Regions from separate parts of the Alicycliphilus sp. T452 genome, predicted to be linked through region 2. Evidence: predicted binding sites of a transcription regulator. Region 2 holds the regulator's gene; each other region holds the start of a gene.
What was found. The regulator LexA, encoded in region 2, represses DNA repair genes until DNA is damaged. The targets are predictions, from matches to a motif close to ACTGTATNNNNATACAGT.
Positions count from the first base shown of each region.

Region 1: ACX12L_RS19705 (PA0069 family radical SAM protein) is a predicted target of LexA. The motif match lies at 1,660-1,677, and genes of this name have one in related genera.
Region 3: recA (recombinase RecA) is a predicted target of LexA. The motif match lies at 1,567-1,584, and genes of this name have one in related genera.

Region 1 covers NZ_JBTNEH010000028.1:45,681-49,366, reverse strand. The annotation lists gene ACX12L_RS19715 (acyltransferase family protein) at 1-966, shown strand, start outside; gene rnk (nucleoside diphosphate kinase regulator) at 1,018-1,425, opposite strand; gene ACX12L_RS19705 (PA0069 family radical SAM protein) at 1,685-2,803, shown strand; gene ACX12L_RS19700 (LysR family transcriptional regulator) at 2,800-3,686, opposite strand, start outside.
Region 2 covers NZ_JBTNEH010000013.1:64-3,749, forward strand. The annotation lists partial or broken gene ACX12L_RS12740 (IS5/IS1182 family transposase) at 1-52, shown strand, start outside; gene ACX12L_RS12745 (asparaginase) at 82-1,044, opposite strand; gene lexA (transcriptional repressor LexA) at 1,125-1,799, shown strand; gene ACX12L_RS12755 (hypothetical protein) at 1,954-2,298, shown strand; gene hrpA (ATP-dependent RNA helicase HrpA) at 2,306-3,686, opposite strand, start outside.
Region 3 covers NZ_JBTNEH010000004.1:40,019-43,704, forward strand. The annotation lists gene ACX12L_RS04670 (D-amino acid dehydrogenase) at 1-421, opposite strand, end outside; gene ACX12L_RS04675 (winged helix-turn-helix transcriptional regulator) at 548-1,021, shown strand; gene ACX12L_RS04680 (MarR family winged helix-turn-helix transcriptional regulator) at 1,024-1,503, opposite strand; gene recA (recombinase RecA) at 1,621-2,730, shown strand; gene recX (recombination regulator RecX) at 2,809-3,267, shown strand; gene ACX12L_RS04695 (DUF1631 family protein) at 3,323-3,686, opposite strand, start outside.

The DNA.
Region 1 (3,686 bases), on a different contig from region 2:
CTGGCCGCGGCCAGCCTGGCGCCCCGGGGGCATGCGCGTTTCGATGACCCCTGGCCCCGCAACGCGCGGCGCTTCGTGCGCCTGGTCGTGCCCTATGCCGTGGCGCTGGTGGTGGCCATCGTGGTGCAGGCGGCCGTGCGGCCCTGGTTCGACCATCCATCGGTCTCGGACGACCCCACCCTGTGGCAGCTGCTGGCCCATGCCCTGCTGCTGCACGGCGTGCTCGGCGAGGAATCGCTCTCGGCCGGCGTGTGGTACGTCGCCATCGACTTCCAGCTGTTCGCGCTGACCACCTTGCTGCTGGCCGGCGTGACCCGGCTGGCCGCGGCGCTGCGCATGCGCTGGGGCGGCCGCGCGCTGGCGCGCTGCTGGCCCTGGGCGATGAGCGGGGGGCAGGCCCTGGTGGTGGCCGGCGTGGCGGCGTCGCTGCTGCACTTCAACCTGGACGCGCAGTGGGACGTGTGGGCCGTGTACTTCTTCGGCGCCTACGGGCTCGGCATGCTGGCCTTCTGGGCCGTGCAATCGCCCCGGGCCGTGGGCGCCTGGAGCTGGGCCCTGCTGATGGCGGCCCTGGTGCTGGCGGCGCTCACGCTGGAGTGGCGGCCGCGCATCGCCCTGGCCGGCGCCACGGCACTGGCGCTGGTGGTCGCCCTGCGCACGCCCGCCCTGGCGCGCTGGACGGGCTGGGGGCCGCTCAACCGGCTGGGGCGGATCTCGTACTCGGTCTTCCTCGTGCACTTCCCGGTGTGCCTGCTCGTCAATGCCGTGGAAAGCCATTTCTGGCCGCAGTCCGTTGCCGCGGCCGAGGCGGGCATGGTGCTGGCGTTCGCCCTGTCCATTGCCGCGGGCCATCTGCTGTACGAGCGCGTGGAGCGCCATGTGCCCACCTGGCAGGCGGCGCTGCGCTGGCAGGCAGGGCTCGTGGGCACGGGCCTGCTGACGGCCCTGCTGGCCGGCCTCAAGTAAAAAAAAAGCAGCCCGCGCGGGCTGCCTGGGCGGCCGAGGGATGAAAAGGGCTCAGCGGTGCAGCTCGCCCGCGTTCTCGGGCTGGAATTCGATACCGTCCACGCGCACCGTGACCTGCCCCGTGGGGCTGGGCATCTGGAATTCGTCGCCTACGGCGAGGCCCAGCAGCGCGATGCCCACCGGGGCGAAGATCGACACCTTGTCGCCGGAGCCGTCCATCTCCTTGGGGTAGACCAGCGTCAGCGTATTGGTCTTGCCGGACTCCAGCATGGTGAAGCGCACGGTGGAGTTCATGGTCACCACGTTGGGCGGCATGTCCTTGGGGTCTAACACGTCGGCGCGGTCAAGCTCCGCCTCCAGCGCGTCGCGGCCGGGAAACGGCGCCGTCTGCTTCTCCAGCAGGGCTTCTATGCGCTCCATGTCCAGGGACGACAGGATGATGTGGGGTTTGCGCTGCATGGTATGACTCCCAGGTAAGTGGCCGCCGGCGGTTCGGCGCTGCTCAAACGGACAAAAGCCCGGGCAACGGGGTTGTCCGGGCCAAGGCATGTTTCTGGAGCACCATCTTGGTGCGATGCAGCATTGTGCGGCGCGGGCCGGGCTTTGCCAAGTGATCTCGCACGCGCCCGGTGTGAATTACGCGGCATTTGCCAGATGGGCGGAAATCGCTTAGAGCCTGTTCTTGCAAAGATAACTGTATGTTTGTACAGTTATCGGCATGCATGAAGACGGCATCCCTACGCTTCCCCTGCAGGCCATCAAGGGGCGCGGCGCGGCAAGCCGCATGGCGCACCGGTTCGCCCGCGACGCGCGCGATGCCTTCGACGATGGCTGGGGCGAACAGGCCGACGGCGCCGGGCCCGCGGCCGCGCCGCGCACCCAGGTGATCTGGGAGGACGCGCGCAGCGCCCTGTGCTCCAACGACTCGCCCGACATCTTCTTCGAGCAGTCCGTGAACCCCTACCGCGGCTGCGAGCATGGCTGCGTGTACTGCTACGCGCGGCCCACGCACGGCTATCTCGGCCTCTCGCCGGGCCTGGACTTCGAGACCCGCATCATCGCCAAGCGCAACATCGCCGCGCTGCTGCGCGCCGAGCTGGCGCGCGCGGGCCACCGGCCGTCCGTCGTCAACATCGGCTCGGCCACCGACTGCTACCAGCCCGTGGAGCGCGAACTGCTTCTGACGCGCGCGGTGATCGAGGTGATGCGCGATGCGCGCCACCCGTTCGCGCTGGTCACCAAGAGCAGCGGCGTGGAGCGCGACCTGGACCTGCTGGCCCCGCTGGCGCGCGAGCGGCTCGCCATGGCCTGCGTGACCATCACCACGCTGGACCCGGCCCTGGCGCGCGTGCTGGAGCCGCGCGCCGCCGCGCCGCACCGGCGGCTGCGCACCATACGGGCCCTGGCCGAAGCTGGCGTGCCCGTGGGCGTGAGCGTGGCGCCGCAGATCCCGTTCATCACCGAGGACATGGAGCAGGTGCTGGCCGCCGCGCGCGACGCGGGTGCCACCTCGGCCTTCTACACCGTGATCCGCCTGCCGTGGGAGCTCAACCCGCTGATGCGCGAATGGCTGCAACTGCACTACCCGCAGCGCGCCGGGCGCGTGCTGGCGCGCATCCAGGACCTGCACGGCATCGCCGAGGCCGACCGGCGCGCCGGCAAGGCCTACGACAGCCGCCGCGGCACCCGCATGAAGGGCACGGGCCTGTGGGCCGACCTGCTGCGCCAGCGCTTCGAGAAGGCCTGTGCGCGCCTGGGCCTGAACCGCCAGCGCACCGTGCTGGACCTGTCGCAGTACCGCCCGGCGCTGGCGCGGGGCCAGGGCGTGCTGTTCTAGCCGGCGAAGTCGGCCAGCACCTGCAGCACGCTGGATACGGCCCGGCCGGGTTCCGGCGAATACCGGTGCGCCACGGCCATGGGCCGCATCAGCGGGGGGTGCAGATGGCGTATCTGCACGTCTGGCGAGTGCTGCTCGTCCCTGACCTCCTCCAGCGGCAGGATGGCGGCGCTCTGGCTGGCCGCGGCCAGGCTCTTGAGCGCGCCGGGGTAGCTCAGGGCCAGATAGGGGCGCGGATTGAACCCGGCCTGGCCGAACCACGCGGCGATGAGGCCGTGCATCTGTGTCGCGGGGGCGAAGGACGCCCAGCGGCGGCCCGCAAGCCATTCGGGCGTCACCCGTTCCGGCGCGCCCCAGGACGCGGGGAGGAGCGCCACCATCAAGTCGTTGCGCCAGGGCGTCAGGCGGATTCCCGCGACCGCCGGCTGGGGGCTGGCGACGATGCCGATGTCGAGCGTGCCGGCCTTCAGGCGCAGCATGGCGTCGGCCGATCCCACGGCCTCCAGCCTGACCTCCACCCCCGGGCTTTGCCGGCTCAGCGCTTCGAGCATCATGGGCAGCAGCCGGGTGCTGACGCCGGCCGAGACGCCCACCTTCACGAGGCCATCGAGCCCCGTGGCGCGGCGCCGGACCAGCTCGACCAGGTCGTCGCTGGCCGCCAGCAGCTTGCGCCCTTCCTCCACCAGCGCCTTGCCGGCCTGCGTCAGTTCGGCCTGCCGCCTGCCGCGCACGACGAGGCCGGCCTGCAGGCGCGACTCCAGCTCCTTGATGTGCAGGCTGACGGTGGGCGGCGCGAGGTGCAGCGCCTGCGCGGCGGCGGCGAAGGTGCCCAGGTCCGCGATGGCGATCAGCGTCTGCAACTGGTCGAGGTTGAGGTTACGCA
Region 2 (3,686 bases):
CCTGCAGTTCATCCACTTGGCGTTCTTGGCTCTACTGCTCAAAAGACTTTGAACAGGCTCTTAGAGCGTATCCAAAGCCACTTATGGCGAGCGCATCAGCTCCAGCATCAGGCTGATCCGCGCCTTCACCGGGCTCAGGCCGTCCGCACCTTGCCAGGGCGCATCGTGCACGTCCAGCATGCGCCCCTGCGGGCAGCGCGAGGCCACGCGCACCACGACGCCCGCGGCCACGGCGCGCGCAAGGGCCGCCTCCAGTGCCTTGTGCAGCGTGCCGTTGCCCGTGGCCGCGGCCACGATGCCCCGGGCGCCGTTCTCCACCAGCCAGTCCACCAGGGCGCCGTCGGCGCCCGCATGGCTCGTCACGATCTCCACGCGCGGCCAGGCGGTGGCGCCCAGGGCGGGCAACAGCGCGGCATGGGACGGCGGCTGCGCCAGCGGGGCGCGCCCATGCGCCCAGCGCACCTGGCCCGCCTCCACCCAGCCCAGGGGCCCGCCGTCGCCCGACGCGAACGCGTCCAGCCGCAGCGGGTGCACCTTGCCCACCTCGCGCGCGCCGTGCACCACGCCCGCTGCCACCACCAGCACGCCGCGCGCCGACGGGTCAGAGGCCAGGGCCACCGCATCGAGCAGGTTCTGCGGCCCATCGGGCACGAGCGCCGTGGCCGGGCGCATGGCGCAGGTCAGCACCACGGGCCTGGCCGCGTCGAGCAGCTCGTGCAGCAGCCAGGCCGTCTCCTCCAGCGTGTCCGTGCCGTGCGTGACGACGATGCCGGCCACGGCCGGATCGGCCAGGTGCGCGGCGCAGCGCTGTACAAGCCGCACCCAGACATCCGCATCCATATCCTTGCTGTCGATCTGCGCCACCTGCTCGGCCTCCAGCACGCCCCCGGCGGCCTGCGCCAGGCCGGGCACGGCGGCCAGCAGCTGCTGCACGCCGATCTGCGCCGCCGTGTAGCCCACGCTGGCGCCCACCACGTCGGACGTGCCGGCAATCGTGCCCCCGGTGCCCAGCACCACGATTTTTCTTGTAGCAGCCACTTGCATCCTTTTTGAAACTGTTCAAAAATACAGGTACTGGATTAAAAAACAGTTACCCACCCCCCCAACCGCATCGGACTCGCACCATGCTCGACAGCCCCAAGCTCACCGCCCGCCAGCAGCAGATCCTGGACCTGATCCAGACCGCCATCGCGCGCACCGGCGCGCCCCCCACGCGCGCCGAGATCGCGGCCGAGCTGGGCTTCAAGTCCGCCAACGCGGCCGAGGAGCACCTGCAGGCCCTGGCGCGCAAGGGCGTCATCGAGCTCGTGAGCGGCACCTCGCGCGGCATACGCCTGTGCGGCGAGACCGTGCGCAACATCAACGCCGTGCGCGGCACGCAGTTCAGCCTGCCGATCCCGGGCCTGTCGCAGCTCACGCTGCCACTGATCGGCCGCGTCGCCGCGGGCTCGCCGATTCTCGCGCAGGAGCACGTGGACCAGACCTACACGGTCGAAGGCAGCCTGTTCACGCACAAGCCCGACTACCTGCTCAAGGTGCGCGGCATGTCCATGCGCGACGCGGGCATCATGGACGGCGACCTGCTGGCCGTGCAGGCCACGCGCGAGGCGCGCAGCGGCCAGATCATCGTGGCCCGCCTGGGCGACGACGTCACCGTCAAGCGCCTGCGCCGCACCGGCAGCGCCATCGAGCTGCTGCCCGAGAACCCCGACTACCCCGTGATCCGCGTCGAGCCCGGCGAGCCCTTCGAGATCGAGGGCCTGGCCGTGGGCCTGATCCGCAACACCATGCTCATGTAGCGTGCACCGGCGCCGCCGCAGGTGGCGGGCGTCTGGCATGCGGCGGCGCGGGCATTGCGCCGGCCGCCGCATGCCAACCCCGCGGATGCGCGCCTTCCTCCTGGCAATCCCGCCTGTGTTCCACCTCTATGCCCTGGCATGCCGGAGTCTTCACATGGGAATCGCCCTCTTCGCTCTCTCCTCGCTCTGCCAACCCCTGCGCCGCATCGCCGGCTCCATGCGCCCGCGCCCCGCGCAGGCCGCGCACCACGGCCTGCCGGGCCACGCGCACGCCGTCTACCCGGCCGGCGCACGCGCCAGCAACGACCCGCAGTGCGCGGCGATCGACGGCCATGGGGTTCCACAAGCCACCGCCGCCAGCGCGGCGCGGCCCCCGGCACCGGCATCGCGCCCCCTGCGCGTGATCCTGAACCGCCACGAGGGCACGGCCTGCCGGCTCGTGATCTCGGGGCGCATGGCCGATGTGTGCGCGGAACTGGACCGCCTGGTCCTGCATTGAGCGGGGGTCAGGACACCAGCTGGAACCACACCTTGTCCAGCCGCTTGGCGCTGACAGGGTACGGCGTGCGCAGCTCCTGCGCGAAGAAGCTCACGCGCAGTTCCTCCAGCATCCAGCGGTATTCCTGCATGCGCGCGTCCTGCTGGCCCTTGCGCTCGGCCACCAGGCGCCAGTAGCGCTGCTCCAGCGGCTGCAGCTCCTTCATCCTGGCGGCGTCGCGCGCCGGGTCGGCGCGGTATTTGTCCAGGCGCACGGTGATCGCCTTCAGGTAGCGCGCAAAGTGCTGCAGCTGCGCCCAGGGGGCCTGGGCGATGAAGTCCCTGGGCATCAGGATCTTCAGCTGCCGGGCCGCGTCCTGCGTGGCCTCGGGGGCGTTCTTCGTGTCCTTGATCTTGCGCTGGGCGCCGGCGTATTCCTGCAGGATCACGCCGGCCAGGCGCGCCACCTCGTTGGCGATCAGGGTCAGGCGGCCGCGCCCGTCCTGCACGCGCTGCCTGAACTGCGCCTCGTCCACGGGCAGGGGCTCCTGCAGGAAGGCACGGTCCATGGCGACGTCGATGATCTGCGCGCGCAGCTCTTCCTGCGTGCCCAGGGGCATGTAGGCCACGGCCATCTTCTGCAGGTCGGGAATGTTCTTTTCCAGGTACTTGAGCGCATCCTGGATCGTGAGGGCGAACAGGCGCCGCAGCCCCAGGCGGTGGCGCGCGGCGGCCACCTCGGGCTCGTCGAAGACCTCGATGGTCACGGCATCGCCCTGGTCGATCAGGGCCGGGAAGCCGATGAGGGTCTGGCCGCCCTGCCTGATCTCCATGAGTTCGGGCAGCTCGCCGAAGTCCCAGGCGGTGTGGCGCTGGCCCTGCGGGTGGGCGGGTGGCGCTTTCTTTTCAGGAGCGCCTGGCGCTTGACTGCCCTTGGTTTCAGGCTGTTTTTTATCCGATTGCGGCTTGGAATCAGCGCTACCAGCTATCTTTAACGAAGCAAGCGCCTGGAAGGCCCCGCGCGCCTTGCCGCCCCATTCGGCCTTGAGCGCGGCGAGGTTGCGCCCCTGGCCGAGCTGGCGGCCGTGCTCGTCGGTGATGCGCAGGTTCATGAACAGGTGGGGGCTGAGCATGTCGAGCTTGAAGTCGGCGCGCTTCACGTCGAGCGATGTCTCGTCGCGCACCTGCTTCAAGAGCACGTCCACCAGCCCACCCTGGTTCCAGCGTTCCTCCTGGATGAAGAGCTGCGCCAGCCGCTCGGCGTGTTCCGGCAGGGGCACGAAACGGCTGCGCGGGCGCTGGGGCAGGCTCTTGAGCAGCGCCTGGATCTTTTCCTTGAGCATGCCGGGCACCAGCCATTCGGCGCGCTCCTCGCTGACCTGGTTGAGCACGAACAGCGGCACCGTCACG
Region 3 (3,686 bases), on a different contig from region 2:
ACAGCTGCAGCGTGCCGGCCTGGCGCCCCTCGTACTGGATGCCGGTGTCGCGGCGCAGCTGCTGCAGGCACTCGCGGCTGTAGTTGGACAGGCGCAGCATGCGCTCCTTGTTCACCGCGTAGCGCTCGGCCGAGCAGTTGCGCAGCATCTGCGCCATCCAGCGCAGCTGGAACAGGGTGCCGTCGGGGCGGATGGACAGCGGCGCGTGCTTCTCGAACATCCACTTGAGCGCCTTCGTGGGAATGCCGGGCGCGCCCCAGGGCGTGGAGTAGCCGAACGAGACCTGGCCCGCGTTCGCGAAGCTGGTGTCCTGCGCCGGGCCGTCCTGGCGGTCGATGACGGTGACCTCGGCGCCCGCGCGGGCCAGGTAGTAGGCGGTGGTGATGCCGATCACGCCAGCGCCAAGTACGACAACTTTCATGTCCAGTCTCCGTTATTCGGTGAATGGACGTGACTTTATGGATTTACGTGCTAATCTTTTGCTGAAATTGCACTCCTATGCAGCAATATCTGCCGCCCGAATCGCCAAACCATGCCCTTCGCAGCAATGTCTGAATTCGATTCCATAGACCGGCGCATCCTGGATCTTTTGCAGCGCGACGGGCGCCTGACCATGACTGAGCTGGGCGAGCGCGTGGGCCTGTCCACGTCGCCGTGCTCGCAGCGCGTCAAGCGCCTCGAGGCGCAGGGCGTGATCACCGGCTACCACGCGCGCGTCAACCCGGCGGCGCTCGGGCGCAGCCTGTTGGTGTTCGTGGAAATCACGCTGGCGCAGAAGTCCGAGCAGATCTTCAAGAAGGTGCGCGACGAGCTGCAGAACATGCCCGAGGTGCTGGAATGCCACCTGATTTCGGGCAGCTTCGACTACCTGGTCAAGGCGCGCCTGGCCGGCATGTCCGAATACCGGCACCTGCTGGGCTCCATACTGCAGCAGATGCCCGTGCCGGCGCAGTCCAACAGCTACGTGGTGATGGAGGAGGTCAAGGAGAGCTTCGTCGTGCCCATGGGGCGCGGCGCCTGAAATCATTTATTGCCATAGGCTTCCAGCCCCAGGGCCACGACAGTCGCCACCTCGTCCCCGACCTCGGCGCGGAACTCCGCCTCGGCCTGGGCCACGGCGTCGCGGAAGGCCTGCAGCCAGGCCAGGCCCGTGGGCGTGAAGCGCACCCGCCGGGCACGCGCGTCGCGCCCGTCGGCCTCGCGCGTGACCAGGCCCCAGGCCTCGCATTGGTCCACCAGCCTGGCCATGGACTGCTTGGCCATGCCGGCGCGCTCGGCCAGGTCGGTGAGCCGGTCGCCCTGCAGGGACAGGTGGCGCGTGATGTGGATATGCGCGGCGCTCACCTGCTCGCGCGCCGCCAGGTTGGACAGGGCCAGCGGCACCTGCACGTCGCGCGCCATGAGCTGCAGCACGCGCGCGTCGAAGCGCCGCATGGCGTGGCCCAGCAGCCGGCCCAGGTGTGCCTGGCGCCAGCGGTCGTCGGGAAGGGGGGCATCGCTCATGCCGGTATTGTCAGCCAAACTGACTAAATATCGGTTGGACAGCACGGTAATCGCCCCTAAACTACTGTTCAAGTATCCAGCCTGTCATTCAACCCAGTTACCCCAAGGAGCCACCCCATGGACGCCACCGTCAAAGCCAGCACCGCCGCCAACAGCGAGAAGGCCAAGGCCCTGCAGGCCGCCCTGGCCCAGATCGAGAAGCAGTTCGGCAAGGGCACCATCATGCGCCTGGGCGAGGGCGAGCAGGTGGCGGACATCCAGGTCGTCTCCACCGGCTCGCTGGGCCTGGACATCGCCCTGGGCGTGGGCGGCCTGCCGCGCGGGCGCGTGGTCGAGATCTACGGCCCCGAGTCCTCGGGCAAGACCACGCTCACGCTGCAGGTGATCGCCGAGATGCAGAAGCTCGGCGGCACCTGCGCCTTCATCGACGCCGAGCACGCGCTCGACACCGCCTACGCGCAGAAGCTCGGCGTCAACATCAACGACATCCTGATCAGCCAGCCCGACACCGGCGAGCAGGCGCTGGAGATCGTGGACAGCCTGGTGCGCTCGGGCGCCGTGGACCTGATCGTGATCGACTCGGTCGCCGCCCTGGTGCCGAAGGCCGAGATCGAGGGCGAGATGGGCGACGCCCTGCCCGGCCTGCAGGCGCGCCTGATGAGCCAGGCGCTGCGCAAGCTCACCGCCACTATCAAGAAGACCAACTGCATGGTCATCTTCATCAACCAGATCCGCATGAAGATCGGCGTCATGTTCGGCAGCCCCGAGACGACGACGGGCGGCAACGCGCTGAAGTTCTACGCCTCGGTGCGCCTGGACATCCGCCGCACCGGCACCATCAAGAAGGGCGACGAGGCCATCGGCAACGAGACCAAGGTGAAGGTGGTGAAGAACAAGGTCTCGCCCCCGTTCAAGACGGCCGAGTTCGACATCCTGTTCGGCGAGGGCATCTCGCGCGAGGGCGAGATCATCGACATGGGCGTGAATGCGCGCATCCTCGAAAAGAGCGGCGCCTGGTACGCCTACAGCGGCGAGAAGATCGGCCAGGGCCGCGACAACGCGCGCGAATTCCTGCGCGAGAACCCCGGCCTGGCGGTGGAAATCGAGAACAAGGTGCGCGAGAGCCTGGGCATCGCCCTGCTGCCCACCAGCGCCGCGGCGCAGGCGCCAGAGGACAAGCCCGCGCGCGGCAAGAAGGGCGACAAGACGGCCGACGCCGAGGCCTGAAGGCACCTGGCATTTACAGCAAGGAAGCCTCTAGCACCCGCCCTTAAAGCACAAGCCGCTATTCTTTGCAGAGCAGGCATGGGATTCGCCAAACTCTCGCTCAAGGCACGCGCGCTGCGCCTGCTGGCGCAGCGCGAGCATTCGCGCGCCGAGCTGCAGGCCAAGCTGGCGCGCCATGTGCAGGAAGGCGAGGACCTCGCCGCGCTGCTCGACGAGTTGCAGGCCCGGGGCCTCATCGACGCCGCCCGCGTGGCCGAGTCCGTGGTGCACCGCCGCGCCGCGCGCTTCGGCGCCCAGCGCGTGGCGCAGGAGCTGCGCCGCAAGGGCCTGGACGAAGACCTCGTGCGCACCACCGCCGCGCAGCTGGCCGGCACCGAGTTCGAGCGCGCACGCGCCGTCTGGCGCCAGCGCTATGGCGACGCGCCCGCCGCCGCGACACCCCAGGAGCGCGCACGCCAGATGCGCTTCCTGGCCGCGCGCGGCTTTGCCGCTGACGTGGTGCGCCGCGTGCTGCAAGGCGGCGAGGATGACGAATGAAAACGGCATCCAGCGCTTTCCAGGCAAGCGCTGGAAGCTCCTCTTTCAATAGCAATTACTCGAACAGTCGCTCGGGATTGGCGTCGATCTTGGTGAGCGCATCGCGCGTGGCGCGCAGCGTGAGGCTTTCTTCCTCCTGCGCCGTCAGCAGGCCGGCCTGCAGGTAGGCCCCCAGGCGCTTGAGCTGCACCAGGTAGCTGCTGCCATCGATGGCCGCGAACAGGTGCAGCTGCTTGCGCTGGCTGTGCCACACGTACTGGACCTGGGCCGATGCGCCGTTGTGGTCCAGCGTGAACCAGACGCCCAGCGGCAACTGCTGCGCCCAGGCGACCATGTCCTCCTGCACGGGCGCGCCGTTGTCGGCGATGACGTGGATGGACGAGGCGTCTATGCCCAGCAGCAGCTCGATGTTGTCCGCG